Regions from separate parts of the Streptomyces sp. NPDC040718 genome, predicted to be linked through region 3. Evidence: riboswitches for the same ligand, from Rfam matches in the RefSeq annotation. Region 3 holds a riboswitch; each other region holds the start of a gene.
What was found. A riboswitch is a leader RNA that binds a small molecule or an ion and turns the genes downstream of it on or off. The one in region 3 is predicted to bind cobalamin.
Positions count from the first base shown of each region.

Region 1: linked by a shared signal. The riboswitch ahead of ACZ597_RS19200 (ABC transporter substrate-binding protein) and the one ahead of ACZ597_RS24865 (CbtB domain-containing protein) in region 3 are both predicted to bind cobalamin.
Region 2: linked by a shared signal. The riboswitch ahead of ACZ597_RS02390 (ribonucleoside-diphosphate reductase subunit alpha) and the one ahead of ACZ597_RS24865 (CbtB domain-containing protein) in region 3 are both predicted to bind cobalamin.
Region 4: linked by a shared signal. The riboswitch ahead of ACZ597_RS01280 (energy-coupling factor ABC transporter permease) and the one ahead of ACZ597_RS24865 (CbtB domain-containing protein) in region 3 are both predicted to bind cobalamin.

Region 1 is NZ_JBVIXO010000006.1:506,390-510,803, forward strand. It holds gene ACZ597_RS19190 (ABC transporter ATP-binding protein) at 1-596, opposite strand, end outside; gene ACZ597_RS19195 (FecCD family ABC transporter permease) at 593-1,612, opposite strand; gene ACZ597_RS19200 (ABC transporter substrate-binding protein) at 1,609-2,595, opposite strand; cobalamin riboswitch at 2,631-2,768, opposite strand; gene ACZ597_RS19205 (tRNA(His) guanylyltransferase Thg1 family protein) at 2,847-3,623, opposite strand; gene ACZ597_RS19210 (hypothetical protein) at 3,691-3,909, opposite strand.
Region 2 is NZ_JBVIXO010000001.1:525,774-530,187, forward strand. It holds gene ACZ597_RS02375 (carbon starvation CstA family protein) at 1-1,679, shown strand, start outside; gene ACZ597_RS02380 (CstA-like transporter-associated (seleno)protein) at 1,676-1,873, shown strand; gene ACZ597_RS02385 (Uma2 family endonuclease) at 1,928-2,512, opposite strand; adenosylcobalamin-variant (AdoCbl-variant) riboswitch at 2,647-2,723, shown strand; gene ACZ597_RS02390 (ribonucleoside-diphosphate reductase subunit alpha) at 2,880-4,414, shown strand, end outside.
Region 3 is NZ_JBVIXO010000010.1:224,173-228,586, forward strand. It holds gene ACZ597_RS24855 (hypothetical protein) at 236-454, shown strand; gene tsaD (tRNA (adenosine(37)-N6)-threonylcarbamoyltransferase complex transferase subunit TsaD) at 539-1,618, opposite strand; cobalamin riboswitch at 1,774-1,899, shown strand; gene ACZ597_RS24865 (CbtB domain-containing protein) at 2,215-2,442, shown strand; gene ACZ597_RS24870 (CbtA family protein) at 2,457-3,281, shown strand; partial or broken gene ACZ597_RS24875 (5-methyltetrahydropteroyltriglutamate--homocysteine S-methyltransferase) at 3,361-3,711, opposite strand; gene ACZ597_RS24880 (MFS transporter) at 3,716-4,414, opposite strand, start outside.
Region 4 is NZ_JBVIXO010000001.1:282,412-286,825, forward strand. It holds gene ACZ597_RS01270 (BTAD domain-containing putative transcriptional regulator) at 1-1,586, shown strand, start outside; gene ACZ597_RS01275 (flavodoxin family protein) at 1,602-2,321, opposite strand; cobalamin riboswitch at 2,446-2,671, shown strand; gene ACZ597_RS01280 (energy-coupling factor ABC transporter permease) at 2,701-3,399, shown strand; gene ACZ597_RS01285 (energy-coupling factor ABC transporter substrate-binding protein) at 3,399-3,782, shown strand; gene cbiQ (cobalt ECF transporter T component CbiQ) at 3,786-4,414, shown strand, end outside.

The DNA.
Region 1 (4,414 bases), on a different contig from region 3:
TCGTGCAGGACCAGGAGGGCGGTCGCGGGCAGGGCGCGGACCAGGCCGAGCACCTCCAGCTGGTAGCGGATGTCGAGGTGGTTCGTCGGCTCGTCCAGGGCCAGCAGGCCCGGCTCCTGGACGAGGGCGCGGGCGACGAGGGCGCGCTGGCGCTCGCCGCCGGAGAGCTCCTCGAAACGCCGCTCGGCGTAGCCGGCCGCGCCGACCCGCTCCAGCGCCGCGGCCACCTGCCGCCGGTCCTCCGGGCCGTCCTGCTCCCAGAAGCGCTTGTGCGGGCTGCGGCCCATGGCGACGACCTCGCGGACGGTCAGCCCGAAGGTGCCAGCGGCGTCCTGCGGGACCACCGCCACCCGCCGGGCGCGCTCCTTGGCGCCCAGCACCCCGGCGTCGGCCCCGTCGAGCAGCACCCGGCCGGCGGTGGGCCGCAGGGTGCCGTAGACGCAGCGCAGCAGGGTGGTCTTGCCGCTGCCGTTGGGCCCGACCACGCCGACCGTCTCGCCGGGGCGGGCGGTGAGGTCGACCCCGTGCAGCAGGGTGTGCCCGTCCACCTCGTAACGCAGGGCCTCGACGGCGAGTTCCGCCGGTCCGCGCGTCATCCCGCCACCCCCTCGGTGCGGCTGGTCCTGCGCAGCATCCACAGGAAGAACGGCCCGCCCACCAGCGCGGTGACCACCCCGACCGGGACCTCCTCGGGGGCCGCCGCCGTACGGGCGACCAGGTCGGCCAGGACCAGGAAGACGGCCCCGGCGAGCGCGGCGACGGGCAGCAGCGCCCGGTGGCCTGCGCCGACGGCCATCCGGGCGGCGTGCGGGACCATCAGCCCGACGAAGCCGATGGCCCCGCTGTAGGCGACGAGCACCCCGATGACGAGGGAGGACAGCACGAAGACGGCGGCCCGGAAGCGGCCGGTGTCCAGGCCGAGGGTGCGTGCGCCCTCCTCCCCCGCGAGCAGCAGGTCCAGCGGCCGGGCCAGGGCGGTGAGCAGACCGGTGCCGGCGAGCAGCGCGGCGGCCGGCAGGGCGAGTTCGTCCCAGCGGGCCCCGCCGAGGCCGCCCAGGGTCCAGAACAGTGCGGTGCGTATCTGGTCGGGGTGTGCGGACAGGACGAGGACCAGGCTGGTCAGGGCGGACAGGACGTACTGCACGGCGACCCCGGCCAGGATCAGCCGGCCGGTGGTCATGGTGCCGCCGCGCCGGGCCATGGCGTAGACGGCGACGAGCGCGGCCAGGGACCCGGCGAAGGCGGCGGCCGGCAGCACGGGTCCGCCCGCGACCGCGGCGGCGCCCGCGCCGAACACGATGACGAGCACCGCCCCCGCCGAGGCCCCGGAGGAGGCCCCGAGCAGGAAGGGGTCGGCGAGCGGGTTGCGGACGAGGGCCTGGAGCACGGCTCCGGCCACGGCGAGCCCGGCCCCGACGACGGCCCCGAGCAGTACGCGCGGCATCCTCACGTCCCACACGATGGAGGCGAAGGCCCCGCGCGCGCCGGGACCGCCGAGGACGATGTCGAGGACCTGGCCGGGCGGGATCCGTACGGGCCCCAGCGCCAGCCCCGCCACCGCCGAAGCGGCGAGCGCGGCGGCCAGCAGCACCAGCGTCAGCCCGCGCCTCACGGGGCGTCGGGGTGCAGCTGGCGGCCCAGGGACTCGACGGCGTCGGCGACGCGCACGCCGAGCACGGCGGAGGAGAGCGGCAGCACGGCGAACCGCCGGTTCTTCACCGCGGGAACCTGCGCGAGCGCCGGGTCGTTCAACAGGCGCTGCTTCTTGGCCTCCACGGTGGTGCCGCCGTAGTCGTAGATGAGGACGACCTCGGGTCCGCGCTCGATGACCTTCTCCCACGGCACGTCGCCGAAGGTGTCCTTGAGGTCGGCGAACACGTTCGCGCCGCCGGCGAGGGAGACGATCTCGTTGCCGATGCCGTTGCCCCCGGAGGTGAAGGCGGAGGCCTCGCCGGAGTCGTAGACGAAGACGGCCGGGCGGGCCCGGTCCTTCACCCGCGCGGTGACGGCGTCGACGCGCCGCTGCTCGTCCCGGACGAGGGCCTCGCCGCGCTCGGGCACGCCGAAGGTCCGGGCGACCTCGGTGATCTCGGTCTTCAGCTGTTCGAGGCCGACGGGGCCCTCGGTGCAGTACTCGACGCTCAGCCGGGAGCCGATGCCGGCCTTGGCCAGCCCCTCGCGGTCCCGGCCCTGCCCCTTGTCGAAGGCGCTGGCGTAACCGCCGTACACGAAATCGGGGTTGGCGCCGAGGAGCACCTCCTTCGAGGGGTACTCCTTCGCCAGCACCTTGATCTGGTCGTAGGCGGGCCGGTAGGCGGGCAGCACGGAGTCGTCGAGGTAGGCGGTGCCGGCCATCCGGTCCTGGAGCCCGAGGGCCAGCATGATCTCGGTGGCGTGCTGGTTCATGGTGACGGCCCGCTCGGGGGGCGCCTGGTAGGTGCTGCTGACACCGCAGTTGGTGACGGTGTACGGGAACCCGGGCGCGGCCTGCGCCCCGGCGGGCCGCTCCGCCCCCGGCGGCCCGCCGCAGGCGGCGAGCGGCAGGACAAGGGCGAACGGCAGGAAGGAGCGCACGGCGGCGCGGACACGCGACATGGTGAGGCCTCTCCGGGGGATCCTCGTCCCCGGTCGAAGTGAAGAGGCGGTGCGTCAGTGTCTGACTCCCGGCCCCCACGCGCACGCGGCGGCCGGTCACAGTGGCGGGACCGCACCGGATTCGCACCGGTTTCCTGTCCTGCACCGCCGGGACAACCCGGCCAAGTCTGCCAGATCCGATCTTCACGCCCGGAAGGGGCGGCGGGCCCCGGGAACGGAGCCCGCCGCGCCGCGTCCGATCGGACGACCTGTCAGGCCGTCAGCGTCGGCATCGCCGGGATCCGCTGCGCGAGCCATCCGCCCGGCTCCGCCGAGAAGTGCTCCGCGCCACCTACCTCCCACCAGGACCGAAGAGCAGTCGTCCGCACGGTCTCGCCGGACCGCTTGTCCGTGTACTCGACGGCCCGCTCTCCGGTCGCCCTCACGGCCACCTGGCCCCGCTTGCAGGCGGCCGGGTAGTCGTTCCAGTTCACCCCTGCCTCGGACCACAGCAGTTCCTGCATGGCACCGGTCGACACGCGCTGGAGCCGCTTGTGGGAGAAGTGCGCCTGGGCCGCCATGGAGATCGAGTTCCGGACGGCGTCACGCTGCCGCCACACGAAGTAGTTGGCGACCTCGACGGGATCGGACATGGTGAAGACCCGCGCGTCGAAGAGGGCCCGCCGACCCGGCCTGCGCTCGTTGAGGACCGCCGTGGCCAGCGACGCCGACACCGACAGCTGCTTGGCGACGACACCGCCGAACCAGGGCTCGGATCCCTGGCCCGTGAAGTCGGTGAGCAGCAGGCTGATCTCGTCGGACTGGTGGTACGCGAAGGCCGTCCCGCCCACCTCGGCGCAGAGCGCCTCGGTGACGGCGGCCATGTCCTCGACGAAGCCCATGTCGAACGGCCTGTCCGCGTGGCGCAGGTAGGTGTGGAAGGCGCGGCCGTCGAGGCGCAGGATCGTGTAGGTGCGCCGGGGCAGCACAGCCCGGTGCGCGGCCTCGTACCGCTTCATGCGGTCGCCGAGTGCGGTCGTGTCGCTCATGCCGCAGGGTATCCGGAGGCCGGGAACCGCCGCCGCAATTACGACCGCGCACCGGCCCCGTCCCTGGCTACTCGTTCCTCTTCCACGGCCGGTCTCCCGGCTGCAGCAGCGTCTCCGGAGGCTGACCGCCGGCCCGTCTCTGCCCCGCCGTGGACACCCCGACGAACAGGACCATCAGGAAACCCACGACCGACAACGGCCAGAGGGTGAAGAACCCCACGATGAACAGCAGCAGGCCCACCGCCAGCAGGCCGCGCCCCCAGTCCGGACCCCGTTGCTCCGCCACCTCGGCTCCCTTCGTCGAGAGCGCACAAGCTACGCGGACGAAGGAGACCGCGGCGGCCGGACAGAACGAAAGCACCCGAAGGAGAGCTTCGTGGCGACGGCCCGTCGGCTGGGCGCTCGGGCCCTGCGAGACGAAACGGGCTCCGGGAGAGTTCTCCCGGAGCCCGTTCTACGCGAAATGCCTGGTCAGGCTTGGCAGGGGTAGCAGGATTCGAACCTACGACATCTGGTTTTGGAGAACACCGCGCAAACGAACGATCGCTTCACGCCCAGAGGTACCCCGAATCGCTTCGATCCCTTGCGACGACGGGGCAATCACAGAACTTCAGGCATTCGTGCAGTTCACAGCCGTGCACGGCGGCACGAGGCAGAAGCGACTACGCCTTCGACTCCGGCCCCAAAGGGCTGCATCTGACGCTATCCGTCCTCCCCCTTCTGTCCCCACCGTGTCCTCAGGAGCACCTCTGTCCCCAGGCTGTCCCCAGAGGACGGCATGCACGCAAAAG
Region 2 (4,414 bases), on a different contig from region 3:
GAGCCGCCGCCCTGGTCGCCGTGTTCGTCATCATGGTCATCCTGCTGGCGGTGCTCGCGCTGGTCATCGTCAACGCGCTGGCGCACTCCCCCTGGGGTGTCTTCTCCATCGGCATGACCATCCCGATCGCCCTCTTCATGGGCGTCTACCTGCGCGTGCTGCGGCCGGGCCGGGTCACCGAGGTCTCCGTCATAGGCGTCGCGCTGCTGCTGCTCGCCATCGTCGCCGGCGGCTGGGTCGCCGACTCCTCCTGGGCGGGCACCTTCACCCTGGAGAAGGAGACGCTGGTCATCTGGATGGTCGTGTACGGCTTCATCGCCTCGGTGCTGCCGGTGTGGCTGCTGCTCGCGCCCCGCGACTACCTGTCCACCTTCATGAAGGTCGGCACCATCGCGCTGATGGCCGTCGGCGTGGTCATCGCGATGCCGACGCTGAAGATGCCCTCGGTCACCGACTTCGCCGCCCGCGGCGACGGCCCGGTCTTCGCCGGGTCGATGTTCCCCTTCGTCTTCATCACCATCGCCTGCGGGGCCCTTTCGGGCTTCCACGCCCTGGTCTCCTCGGGCACCACCCCGAAGATGATCCAGAAGGAGACCCAGGTCCGGGTCATCGGCTACGGCGCCATGCTGACCGAGTCCTTCGTCGCCGTCATGGCGGTGATAGCGGCGAGCATCATCGAGCCCGGCCTCTTCTTCGCGGTCAACTCCCCCGGCGGCGTCATCGGCGCCACCGTCCAGACCGCCTCGAAGGCCGTCACCGACTTCGGCTTCGCCATCAGCCCGGAGGCCCTCGCGCAGGCCGCGAAGGACGTCGAGGAAGCCAGCCTGCTGTCCCGCACGGGCGGTGCGCCGACCTTCGCACTCGGGATGTCGGAGATCTTCTCGTCGGTCATCGGCGGCGCCGGGATGAAGGCCTTCTGGTACCACTTCGCCATCATGTTCGAGGCCCTGTTCATCCTGACCACCGTCGACGCCGGCACCCGCGTCGGCCGGTTCATGCTCCAGGACACCCTCGGCAACGTGCACAAGTCCTTCAAGGACGTCAGCTGGAAGCCGGGCGTGTGGCTCGCCAGCGCCATCGTCGTCGGCGGCTGGGGCTACTTCCTGTGGGTCGGCGTCAAGGACCCGCTGGGCGGCATCAACCAGCTCTTCCCGCTGTTCGGCATCGCGAACCAGCTGCTCGCCGCGGTCGCGCTGGCCGTCTGCACCACGCTGCTGGTCAAGTCCGGCCGGCTCAAGTGGGCCTGGGTCACCGGCGTCCCGCTGGCCTGGGACGTCGCCGTCACCCTCACCGCGAGCTACCAGAAGATCTTCTCCGACGACGTGAAGGTCGGCTTCTTCGCGCAGCGCGACAAGTACCAGAGCGGCATCGACGCCGGGAAGGTGCTGCCGCCCGCCAAGAACATGGACGACATGCACACCGTGGTCACCAACGCCACGGTCGACGGGGTCCTGTCGGCGCTGTTCGCGGTCCTGATCATCATCGTGCTGGTGGACGCGGCCCGGGTCTGCCTCAAGGCCGTCGCCGACCCCGGGTCGGTCCGCCTCTCCGAGGTGCCGTGGACCGAATCGAAGATCATCGCCCCGGCCGGGCTGATCGCCACCGCCGGGGAGAAGGCCGAACTCGCCGCCGCCGGCCTCGACGGCAGCGGGGGCAAGGCCAAGGAGCCGGTCGCGTGAGCGGGGTGCGCGGGGCGCTGGCGAAGGCCAGGTTCTACGTACGGGAGTTCTCCGGCGAGGCCGCGTACGACCGCTACGTCGCGCACGCCCGCTCCCACGAGCCGGACGCCGAGGTCCTGACCCGGCGCGCCTTCGAGCGGGCCCGCACCGACGCCCGCGAGGCGGACCCCCGCGAGGGCTTCCGCTGCTGCTGAGGAACCAGAAGGGCCCCGCCGGACCTCCGGCGGGGCCCTTCGGCGCAGCCGGGGTCAGCGCACCCAGTCCTTGAGGGGCTCGGTCTGGAGGGTGATGCCGACGGGGTCGGGGAGCGTGACTTCCTTACCGAAGGGAACGGTGCGTACGCTCTCGTAGCATGTGCCGTCCGGGTCACTGTGGACGAGAACCTGGCACTTGAGCCGGTCGATGAGCAGGTAGACGGGGATGCCGGTCTCGGCATACGCGCGCGGCTTCTCGACCCGGTCGCGCCGTTCGGTGTCGGAGTCCCACGAGGTCACCTCGACGGCCATCAGGATCGGGCCCGGATCCACCCAGTCGCCCTGCCCGACGAACGCGTCCTCATGCGCCAGGATTCCATCCGGAATGGCGCGCCCGCCCCGGTACTGTTCGGCCTTGATCCCCTGCCCCGCGTGCAGCCAGAACCCTGGGCGGTGCTGGATACAGATCCGGGACAGCCACACGATGATCCGCCCATGGTCCCCGTCCGGCATCGCCTTGCTCCTCAGCACCCCACCGATGAATTCCAGCCGCAGCCCCTCCTCCTCGCGGGCCGCTATCCGTGCCAGGTGCTCGAACGCTTCGGTCGTCATGTGGGGATGGTCGGTCATGAGGGTCATGCCTCGCTCGCCTTCCTCGACGGTGCTGTCTCCGACGATAGCGGAGAGGTACGTCAGAGGGACGCGGAGTCGCGGGCGACACAACATCTAGGGGGTCACACAGACCCGGCCCACCACATGTATGCTCATCCTCGCTGTCGCCGCAGGGGAATCCGGTGCGAATCCGGAACTGTCCCGCAACGGTATGAAAAGTCCGAGGACCTGCCGACAGTGCGCCCGGATCGACCGAACCGGGTGCCGACACGTCCGGGCCTCGCGGTTGGGCCGGTGGACGCCATGCGGTGTGTACGCGATCCCGTCGCGCCCGCATGCGCCTCCCCGCGCCCCACCCGCCGATGACCGGGCCGAGCGAGGGAGAGCTCCCGCCGTGACCATCGCGCCTTCCGCACCGCGCGCCGAGTCCGTTTCTGGCGACACCACCGAAGGCCCGGGGGCCGCGCTGCTGCGTACTCTCACCGAGCTGACCGCCGACCTCCCCGACACCGACCCCGGCCGGGTCGCCGCCGCCGCCCTGCGCGGCCGCAGCGCCTCCGCCGACGAGGCCGAGCTGCGCGGGCTGGCCACCGAGGCCGCGGCGGGCCTGATCTCCGAGGACCCCGCCTACTCCCGCCTCGCCGCCCGCCTGCTGACGCTGGCCGTCGCCGACGAGGCCGCCGGCCAGGGCGCGACTTCCTTCGCCGAGTCCGTCGCCGTCGGCCACCGCGAGGGCCTGATCGCCGACCGCACCGCCGAGTTCGTCGCCGCCCACGCCGCCCGTCTGAACGCGCTGGTCGAGCACGCGCTCGCCGAGGGCGCGGACGACCGCTTCGGCTTCTTCGGCCTGCGCACCCTGCACAGCCGCTACCTGCTGCGCCACCCGATCACCCGCCAGGTGATCGAGACCCCGCAGTACTTCATGCTGCGCGTGGCCTGCGGCCTCGCCGAGGACGAGAGCGTCCAGGCCGTCGAGGAAGTCGCCTCGCTGTACGGCCTGATGAGCCGGCTCGACTACCTGCCGTCGTCGCCGACCCTGTTCAACTCAGGTACGCGCCACCCGCAGATGTCCTCCTGCTACCTGCTGGACTCCCCGCTGGACGAGCTGGACTCGATCTACGACCGCTACCACCAGGTGGCGCGCCTGTCGAAGCACGCCGGCGGCATCGGCCTCTCGTACTCCCGCATCCGCGCCCGCGGTTCGCTGATCCGCGGCACCAACGGCCACTCCAACGGCATCGTGCCGTTCCTGAAGACCCTCGACGCGTCCGTCGCCGCCGTGAACCAGGGCGGCCGCCGCAAGGGCGCCGCCGCCGTCTACCTGGAGACCTGGCACGCGGACATCGAGGAGTTCCTGGAGCTCCGCGACAACACCGGCGAGGACCAGCGCCGTACGCACAACCTCAACCTCGCCCACTGGATCCCGGACGAGTTCATGCGCCGCGTGAACGCCGACGCCGACTGGTCGCTGTTCTCCCCGGCCGACGTCCCCGAGCTGGTCGACCTCTACGGCGACGAGTTCGACGCCGCCTACGTCAAGGCCGAGGCGGCGGGCCTCGCCAAGAAGACCATGCCGGCCCGCGACCTCTACGGCCGCATGATGCGCACCCTCGCGCAGACCGGCCAGGGCTGGATGACCTTCAAGGACGCCTCCAACCGGACCGCGAACCAGACCGCGCTGCCCGGCACCGTCGTCCACTCCTCCAACCTCTGCACCGAGATCATCGAGGTCACCAACGACGCCGAGACGGCCGTCTGCAACCTCGGCTCGGTCAACCTCGGCGCGTTCGTCGCCGACGGCGAGATGGACTGGGCGCGCCTGGACGAGACCGTCCGCACCGCCGTGACCTTCCTCGACCGCGTCGTGGACATCAACTTCTACCCGACCGAGCAGGCCGGCCGCTCCAACGCCAAGTGGCGTCCGGTGGG
Region 3 (4,414 bases):
ATGGACAGGAGACGGCCGCCATCGCGGGAACGGGCCTTTCGCCCGCGGTGATTCACACGGCCCTTGGAAGCGCGATCCGGCCCCCAGGTCCGCGGCTCGAACAGCCGCGTTGACGGCGGACGCGTCCTCCGACACACGTTCATCGGGCGAAGGCAGAACTCCGTGAAGTGACGGAAGGAGGCCGACGGCACTCCGCGCCGTATGAGCGGCGCAGTTACCAGAAGGGTTTTGAACCATGCGAGCACTGAGAGTGAAGCGGCTCTTCGCGGCGTCCGCGATCGGAGTCCTCATGGCCGGCGGCGCCGCCATCGGCGCGGCGGGTACGGCCTCCGCGGCGGTTCCCACCCAGACGGTCGCCGTGAGCCACGGTGGCGGCGGTTGGGACGACGACCACGGCCACGGCTGGTACGACGACGATGACGACTGGGGCGGAGGGTACGGCGACGACTGCTGACGGGTGACCGCCCGAGGCACTGCGCGGACCGCCGAGCCGACGGTCCGCGCAGTGCCGTGTCCGCGTGCCGGGCCGCCCCGGCGCTCACCGGGCGGATCGGCCCGCGGGCGGTGCGGCGGCCGTCCGGCGCGCGGCGGGGCTCAGGGCCGCGTACTCCAGGGGGGCGGACGGGTCGATGGACACGTCCGGCGGCGCCGGATCCGCTCCGGCCCGCACGAGCAGGTCGCCGACGGCCGCGATCATCGCCCCGTTGTCGGTGCAGAGCGTCAGCGGCGGCACCCTCAGTTCCACGCCGGCCGCCGCGCACCGCTCCTCCGCCAGGGCCCGCACCCGCGAGTTGGCCGCGACGCCGCCCACGACCACGAGGGTGCGCACGCCGTGCTCCCGGCAGGCGGCCAGCGCCTTGCGGGTCAGCACGTCGGCGACGGCCTCCTGGAGCGAGGCGGCCCCGTCGGCCAGCGGAACCTCCCGGCCGCTCTGCCGGTGGCGTTCGGCCCAGCGCGCGGCGGCGGTCTTCAGGCCGGAGAAGGAGAAGGCGTACGGGTCGTCGCGCGCCCCGGTCAGCGGGCGCGGGAAGGCCACCGCGCGCGGGTCGCCCGCCCGGGCGGCACGGTCGATCGCGGGCCCGCCGGGGTAGGGCAGTCCGAACACCCGGGCCACCTTGTCGAAGCACTCGCCGGCCGCGTCGTCGACGGTGTCGCCGAGGTGCAGGATCGGGTCGCGCACGAGGTCCCGTACGAGCAGCAGCGAGGTGTGCCCGCCCGACACGATCAGCACCACGCACGGGTCGGGCAGCGGCCCGTGCTCCAGGGCGTCGGCGGCGACGTGCCCGGCCAGGTGGTGCACCCCGTACAGCGGCACCCCCGCCGCGTACGCGAGCGCCTTCGCCCCGGCGAGCCCCACTTGGAGCGCGCCCGACAGGCCCGGCCCGGTCGTGACGGCGACGGCGTCGAGGTCGCGCGGCCGCAGCCCCGCCCGGTCCAGGGCCTCTTGGACGACGGGGGTGAACGCCTGGAGGTGCGCACGGGCGGCGATCTCGGGCACGACCCCGCCGAAGCGGGCGTGCTCGTCCATGCTGGACGCCACGACATGGGCGAGGAGCCGCCCGCCGGACACGATTCCGGCCCCGGTCTCGTCACACGAGGACTCGATGCCCAACACCACCGGAGCGGCCACGCCGGCCCCTTTCACACAGGACTCGCTGTTGCACGTAATGTGCAACAAGATACCCGTGGTGCCGGAGGCTCCTCGAACGCCGTGGCCTGGGGTGGCGGGTGCAGCTGGTTCGCCCCGTCCGCCAGGCGGGATGCGTCGTAAGAGGTAACCCGGTGGGAATCCGGGACTGCCCCGCAGCGGTGAGCGGGAACGACCGCCGTCATACGCACTGGGACCGGACAACGGTCCTGGGAAGCGACGGCCACCACACGCCGCCGGGTCCCTCAACCCGGCCGCGACACCGGGTCCCTCGGCGGCCCCGGTCGTATGTGCGCCGCCTCCGCCCGGAGTTCCGTGGCGGGGTGCCCAAGCTGTGATCAGCGACTCATCCGCTTGGTCCAAAGGCCCGCGGGGTTGTAGCGTCACGGCGACATAAAGACATAGCGACGACGGCGAGACGGAAGTCCGGTGTGAATCCGGCATGGTCGCGCCACTGTGTGCTGCGGCGGCTCCCCTCCCCGGGGTGGCGGCGCGGCGAGTCAGACCCGAGGACCGTCGTCCCGCACCACCGTATGGGACGCGTTGTTCCCCGAGGAGGTTCCACCATGGCCGAGGCTCTCGCTTCCGCTGCCGTATCCGCCCCCGCCCTCTCGCCGTCGGCTCCGCTGCCCGTCAAGGCCGTGCTGCCCTGGGCGCTCTTCGTCGGGCTGCTGATGCTCGTGGCCCTGTACTTCGTCGGCGCGGAGCAGGGCGCCACCGCCGTGTTCTCCGGCGAGGGCGTCCACGAGTGGGTGCACGACGGCCGTCACCTGCTCGGCTTCCCCTGCCACTGAAAGGCGCACGCACCATGTACGCCTCCACTGTCAGAGGTCTGCTGGTCCGCGGCATGCTCGCGGGCCTGATCGCCGGACTGTTCGCCTTCGCCGTCGCCTACGTGGTCGGTGAGCCGCCGGTACGGGGCTCCATCGCCGTCGAGGAGGCCGCGGCCGCCAAGGAAGCCGCCCCCGCCGGGCACACCGGTCACGGGGGCGCCGCCCCCGCCGCCGCGGAGGAGGAGGAAGAGCTCGTCAGCCGGCCCGTCCAGTCCACCGTCGGCCTCGCCACCGGCGTGCTGGTCTACGGAGTCGCGCTGGGCGGCATCGCCTCCCTCGCGTTCTCCTTCGCCCTGGGCCGTGTGGGCGGGTTCAGCGCCCGGGCCACTGCCGCCCTCACCGCCGGGGGCGCGTTCGCGCTGGTCTACCTGGTGCCGTTCCTCAAGTACCCGGCCACTCCGCCGGCCGTCGGCAACCCGGACACCATCGGCCAGCGCACCACGCTGTTCTTCCTGATGATCCTGCTCAGCGTCCTGCTGGGTGTCGGCGCGATCGTCCTGGGGCGGCGCCTGGCACCGCGCCTGGGCAACTGGAACGCGACCCTGGCGGCCGGGGCGGGCTTCGTCGTCGCGACCGGGCTGGCCTTCCTGGTCCTCCCGGACAACACCGACGCCGTCAAGGCCGAGTTCCCCGCAGCCCTGCTGTGGGACTTCCGGGTCGCCTCCATCGCCGTCCAGCTCGTCCTGTGGACGGTGTTCGCCGTCGTCTTCGGCGTCCTCGCCCAGCGGCTGCTGGCCCACCGCACCGATGCCGCCGCTGCGGAGGCGACGGCCGCCCGGCCCGCGTCGGCCCTCGTCTGACCGTACGCCGCGCACAGCGCAGAGCCCTGCCGCCCCGGACCTCCGGGGCGGCAGGGCTCTGGCGATTCCGCCCGGAGCGTCAGCCCGCGGGCCGGGCGTCGCCGCCCGTGAGGCCGGCGCGGACCTCGCGTGCGGCGGCGACGAGGTTCTCCAGGGATGCGCGGGTCTCCGGCCAACCGCGGGTCTTCAGGCCGCAGTCGGGGTTGACCCACAGCCGCTCTGCCGGGATGGCCTCCAGGCCGGTGCGCAGCAGGCCGGCCGCTTCCCGGGTGCCGGGGACGCGCGGGGAGTGGATGTCCCAGACGCCCGGGCCGGCCTCGCGGGGGTAGCCGTGGGCGGCGAGTTCGCGGGCGACCTGCATGTGGGAGCGTGCGGCTTCCAGGCTGATGACGTCGGCGTCGAGGTCGTCGATGGCCTGGACGACGTCGCCGGGGTCAGGGGCGGCGCAGGCGGGGGGCCAGGGCCGCCATCGCCGCCATCAGCGCCGGCAGCACCAGCATCGCCCACCGCAGGGTCGCCGCCTCCGCCAGGGCGCCGATGACCGGGGGGCCCGCGAGGAAGCCGACGTAGCCCACGGCCGAGACGGCGGCGATGGAGGAGCCGGTGTGCCCGGGTCGCAGGGCGGCCGCGTGGGCGAAGACGAGGGGGATGACCGCGGCCATGCCCAGGCCCAGCAGGGTGTAGCCGATGAAGCCCGCCGTCGTCGTCGCGGCGAGGATCGGGATCAGGGCGCCGGCGCCCGCCACGACGGCGCACAGGAAGGTGAAGCGGGCCGTTCCGAGGCGGGCGCGCAGCCGGTCGGCGGTGAGGCGGCCGATGACCATGCCGGCGGAGAAGACGGCGTACCCCAGGCCCGCCGCGCCGGCCGAGGCTCCGGTCTCCTCTTTCAGGTACACGGCGCCCCAGTCGTTGACGACCCCCTCCCCCATCAGGGCGCAGAACGCCACGAGGCCGGGGATCCACAGGCCCGGTCCGGGCAGGGCCAGCAGGGGGCCGCTCCTGGAGGGGCCCCCGGCCGGCGGCGGATCGGGGGCGAGGGCCGTGGCCGCCGTGCCCGCCACCACCAGCAGGACGAGGGCCGTCACCGTGAAGTGGGCGCGGATGCCGATCCCGGCGGTGGCCGCGAGGCCGCC
Region 4 (4,414 bases), on a different contig from region 3:
CCGCCCTCGGGCTGCTCGCCTCCGCCGCCGGGGCCGGGCGGGTGGCGGCGGAGCCGGGGGCCGCCCGGGACCTGGTGCGGCTGTGCGGGCGGCTGCCGCTGGCGCTGCGCGTGGTGGGGGCGGAACTGGCGGCGCTCCCGCACCGGGACCTGGCCTCGCTGGCGGCACGCCTGGAGGACGAACGGGCCCGCCTGGACGTGCTGGACGGGGTCCGGGCCGGACTGCGGCTGAGCTACCGCGCCCTGCCGGCGGGGGCCCGCGCCCTGCTGCGCGGGCTCGCGGCGCTGGACGCACCGGACCACGCGGCGTGGACGGCGGCCGCGGTACTGGGCGGGCCGGCGGGCGCCGCCGAGGCTGCCCTGGACGCGCTGGTCGCGGCGCACCTGCTGGAGGTGGCCGGCCGGGACGAGGCGGGCGGCCACCGCTACCGGATGCACGACCTGGTGCGGGCCTTCGGGCGGGAGCTGGGCGGGGCCGGGGAGGCCGTGCGCCGGGTGCTCTCCTGCTGGACGGCCCTGGTGCGGGAGGCCCGGCGGGCGCACCAGGGCCTGGACTACCCGGGGCTGGCCCGGACCGCCGCGCGGGTCACCGATCCGGCGCTGCTGGCGGGGCCGCGGGCCGAGCCGGTGCGCTGGCTCGGGGCCGAGCGGGAGTCCCTGGTCGCCACCGTCCGGCAGGCCGTGCGGGTGGATCCGGGTGCCGCGTGGGAGCTCGCGGCGGCCGGGGAGTACGTGTTCGACCTGCGCAGCGATCTGGCCGGCTGGCAGGCGGTGCAGGAGGCGGGCCTGGCAGCGGCCCGCGCGGCCGGGGACCGGACCGGTGAGGCCCTGATGCTGGTCGGGCTGGGCCGGCTGCGGGCCTGCCGGGAGGAGTGGGGGCCGGCCCGGGAGACGGTGACGGCCGGTGAGGCGCTGTTCGAGGAGCTCGGGGACGCGCACGGAGCCGCCTACGCGGGCTGGGTGCTCTCGTACCTCGACCGGCTCCAGGGGCGCTTCGACGAGGCGGAGTCCCGCTGCCGCCGGGGCGCGGCGGTCTTCGAGGCGGCCGGCGACCGCTACGGCCAGGCGCACGCCCTGCGCGGCATCGGCCAGGTGCTGCTGGCGCGCGGGGACACCCGCGGGGCCCTGCGGGAGCTGCGCCGAGCGCTGGCGGTGGCCGAGCTGGGCGGGGCGGCCTGGCCCCGCATGTGCATGCTGCGCTGGGTCTCGGAGGCGCTGCGGGTGGAGGGGCGCCTGGAGGAGGCGGCGGAGGGCTTCGCGCGGGTGCTGCGGCACACGCGGGGTTCGGGCGACCTGGCGGGCCAGTGCGCGGCGCTGATCGGGCTGGGCCGGATCGCGCTGGCGCGCGGGGACACGGCGGAGGCGCTGCGGGAGCTGCGGGCGGCGGATGCGCTGGGCCGCCGCTCGGGCCAGACGCTGGTGCGGGCGCTGGCGGTGCCCCCGCTGGCGGAGGCCCTGCTGGCGGCCGGGCGGCCCGCGGAGGCGCGGGCGCTGCTGGAGGGGGCGGTGGAGGACTGCCGGAGGATGAACGCACGGCCGCTGCTGGCACGGCTGGAGTCGGCGCTGGCGGAGACGGGCCCGGCGTGATCCGGAGGACGGGACCTAGCGGTGTTCGGGGTTGGGGAAGTCGAAGCGGCAGCCGGCGTCCCACAGGGAGCGCTGGTTGCCGTGGGCCGGCATGCCGCCGGCGCGTTTGAGGAGCGCGGCCAGGTGCATCAGGTTCCACGACATGAAGGTGGTGTTCCGGTTGGTGAAGTCGTTCTCGGGACCGCCCGATCCCGGGTCCAGGTAGGAGGGGCCGGGGCCGGCCTCGCCGATCCAGCCCGCGTCGGCCTGGGGCGGCACGGCGTAGCCGAGGTGCTGGAGGCTGTAGAGGATGTTCATGGCGCAGTGCTTGACGCCGTCCTCGTTCCCCGTGATCAGCGCTCCGCCGACGCGCCCGTAGTAGGCGTACTGGCCCTGCTCGTTCAGCAGCGAGGAGCAGGCGTACAGCCGCTCGATGACCTGCTTCATCACGGAGCTGTTGTCCCCGAGCCAGATCGGGCCGCACAGCACCAGGATGTCGGCGTCCATGATCTGGCTGTAGAGGACCGGCCACTGGTCGCTCTCCCATCCGTGGTCGGTCATGTCCGGCCAGACCCCGGTGGCGATGTCGTGGTCGACGGCGCGGATCAGCGAGGTGCGGGCCCCGGCCGATTCCATGACGGCCCGGCTCCGCGCGATCAGTCCCTCGGTGTTGCTGGTCTCGGGAGAGCGTTTGAGGGTGCAGTTGACGTAGACGGCGGAGAGGTCCTCGTACCGGGGGCTGTCGTCGGCGGCCATGCCCTCCACCGTGCCGGGCGCCCGGCGGGCCGGCCAGTGGGCCTGGCCCGTCCGGGTGCGCGGCGGGGCGGGCGGACGGGCCGGTGGCCGGATCGGTCCGGGTTGTGACGGTCCGTGCGTGCGACTAGGGTCATCTGGCCTTGGTGTTCGGGAAACCGGTGGAAGACCGGTGCGGCCCTCGCCACTGTGATCGGGAAGTCCGGCTCCACTCTCCCCCAGACTCCGTCCGGGAGGTGCCCCCACCGCGGGAAGCCACTGGGCCCGCGCGGGAAACCGCATGGGCCCGGGAAGGCGGAGCCAGGGCATCAGTACCCGTGAGCCAGGAGACCGGCCGGGGCGCGTCGTCCATCCACGAGGTGCTGGAGAGGTCTCCCAACCCATGCATATAGCCGAGGGGTTCCTGCCCCCCTTGCACGCGGCCGCCTGGGGCGCCGCGTCCGCCCCCTTCGTCGTCCACGGGGTCCGCGCGCTGACCCGCGAGGTGAAGTCGACCCCGGAGAGCACGCTCCTGCTCGGGGCGTCCGGTGCGTTCACGTTCGTCCTGTCCGCCCTGAAGATCCCTTCCGTGACGGGCAGTTGTTCGCACCCGACGGGGACGGGGCTCGGGGCCATCCTGTTCCGGCCGCCGATCATGGCGGTGCTCGGCACGATCACCCTCCTCTTCCAGGCACTGCTGCTGGCCCACGGCGGGCTCACCACACTGGGCGCCAACGTGTTCTCGATGGCCGTCGCCGGACCCTGGGCGGGCTACGGGGTCTACCGGCTGCTGCGGAAGTTCGACCTGCCGCTGATGGTGACCGTCTTCTTCGGCGCGTTCTTCGCCGACCTCGTCACCTACTGCGTGACCTCCGTCCAGCTGGCCCTGGCCTTCCCCGATCCGGCGAGCGGCTTCCTGGGCTCCCTGGAGAAGTTCGCCGGCATCTTCGCCCTCACCCAGATCCCCCTCGCGATCAGCGAGGGCCTGCTGACGGTGCTCGTGATGCGGCTGCTGATGCAGTCCAGCAAGTCGGACCTGGTACGGCTCGGGGTCGCGAAGCTGACCGGCGGCAAGCAGGCCCGGCAGGAGGCGGCCCTCTGATGACGAGGAACGCGAAGATCAACACCCTGCTGCTGCTCCTGGTGGCGGCACTGGCCGTGCTCCCCCTCGCGCTGGGGCTCGGCGATGACAAGGAGGAGCCCTTCGCCGGCGCCGACGCGCAGGCCGAAGCGGCCATCACCGAGCTGGAGCCCGACTACGAGCCCTGGTTCTCCCCGTTGTACGAACCTCCCTCGGGCGAGGTCGAGTCCGCGCTGTTCGCCCTCCAGGCGGCGCTGGGCGCGGGCGTGCTCGCCTACTACTTCGGCGTCCGCAAGGGCCGCCGCCAGGGCGCGGCGCAGGCCCTCGCGCAGGCCGGGTCCGAGACCACGGAGGGCGCCGGGACCGCCGACGCCGCGAAGCCCCGCTCCACCCCGGAGTCGTAGGCGGTGCTGCCGATCGACGTGGCGGCCCACTCCAGCCGCTGGCGGGGCCGCCACCCGCTGGAGAAGGCCCTGCTGGGCCTCGGGCTGACCGTCACCGCCGTGTGCCTGCCGCCCTGGCCGGGCGGGCCGCTGGTGGCCGCCGCGACCCTGGCCGTACTGCTCGGGCCGGCCGGGGTGGCCGGGCGGCAGCTGTGGCGGGCCTTCCGGGTCCCGCTGGGCTTCTGCGTGACCGGGGCGCTGCCGCTGCTGGTTTCGGTGGGCGGCCCGGACGGGTTCCTCGCCCTGGCCCCGGACGGGCCCCGGCACGCGGCGGAGCTGCTGCTGCGCACCTCGGCGGCCTCGCTCGGGGTGCTGCTGTTCGCCTTCACGACCCCGGTCTCGGACGTGCTGCCCCGGCTGGTGCGGGCCGGGGTGCCGGCGCCCGTGGTGGACGTGGCCCTGGTGATGTACCGGATCGGCTTCCTGCTGCTGGACTCGATGGCGCGGGTCCGGCGCGCCCAGGCGGCCCGGCTCGGGCAGACGGGCCGGGCGGCGGTGTGGCGTTCGCTGGCCGGGCTCGCGGCGACCTCGTTCGTCCGGGCCTTCGACCGCGCGGCCCGGCTCCAGGAGGGGCTGGCTGGGCGCGGTTACGA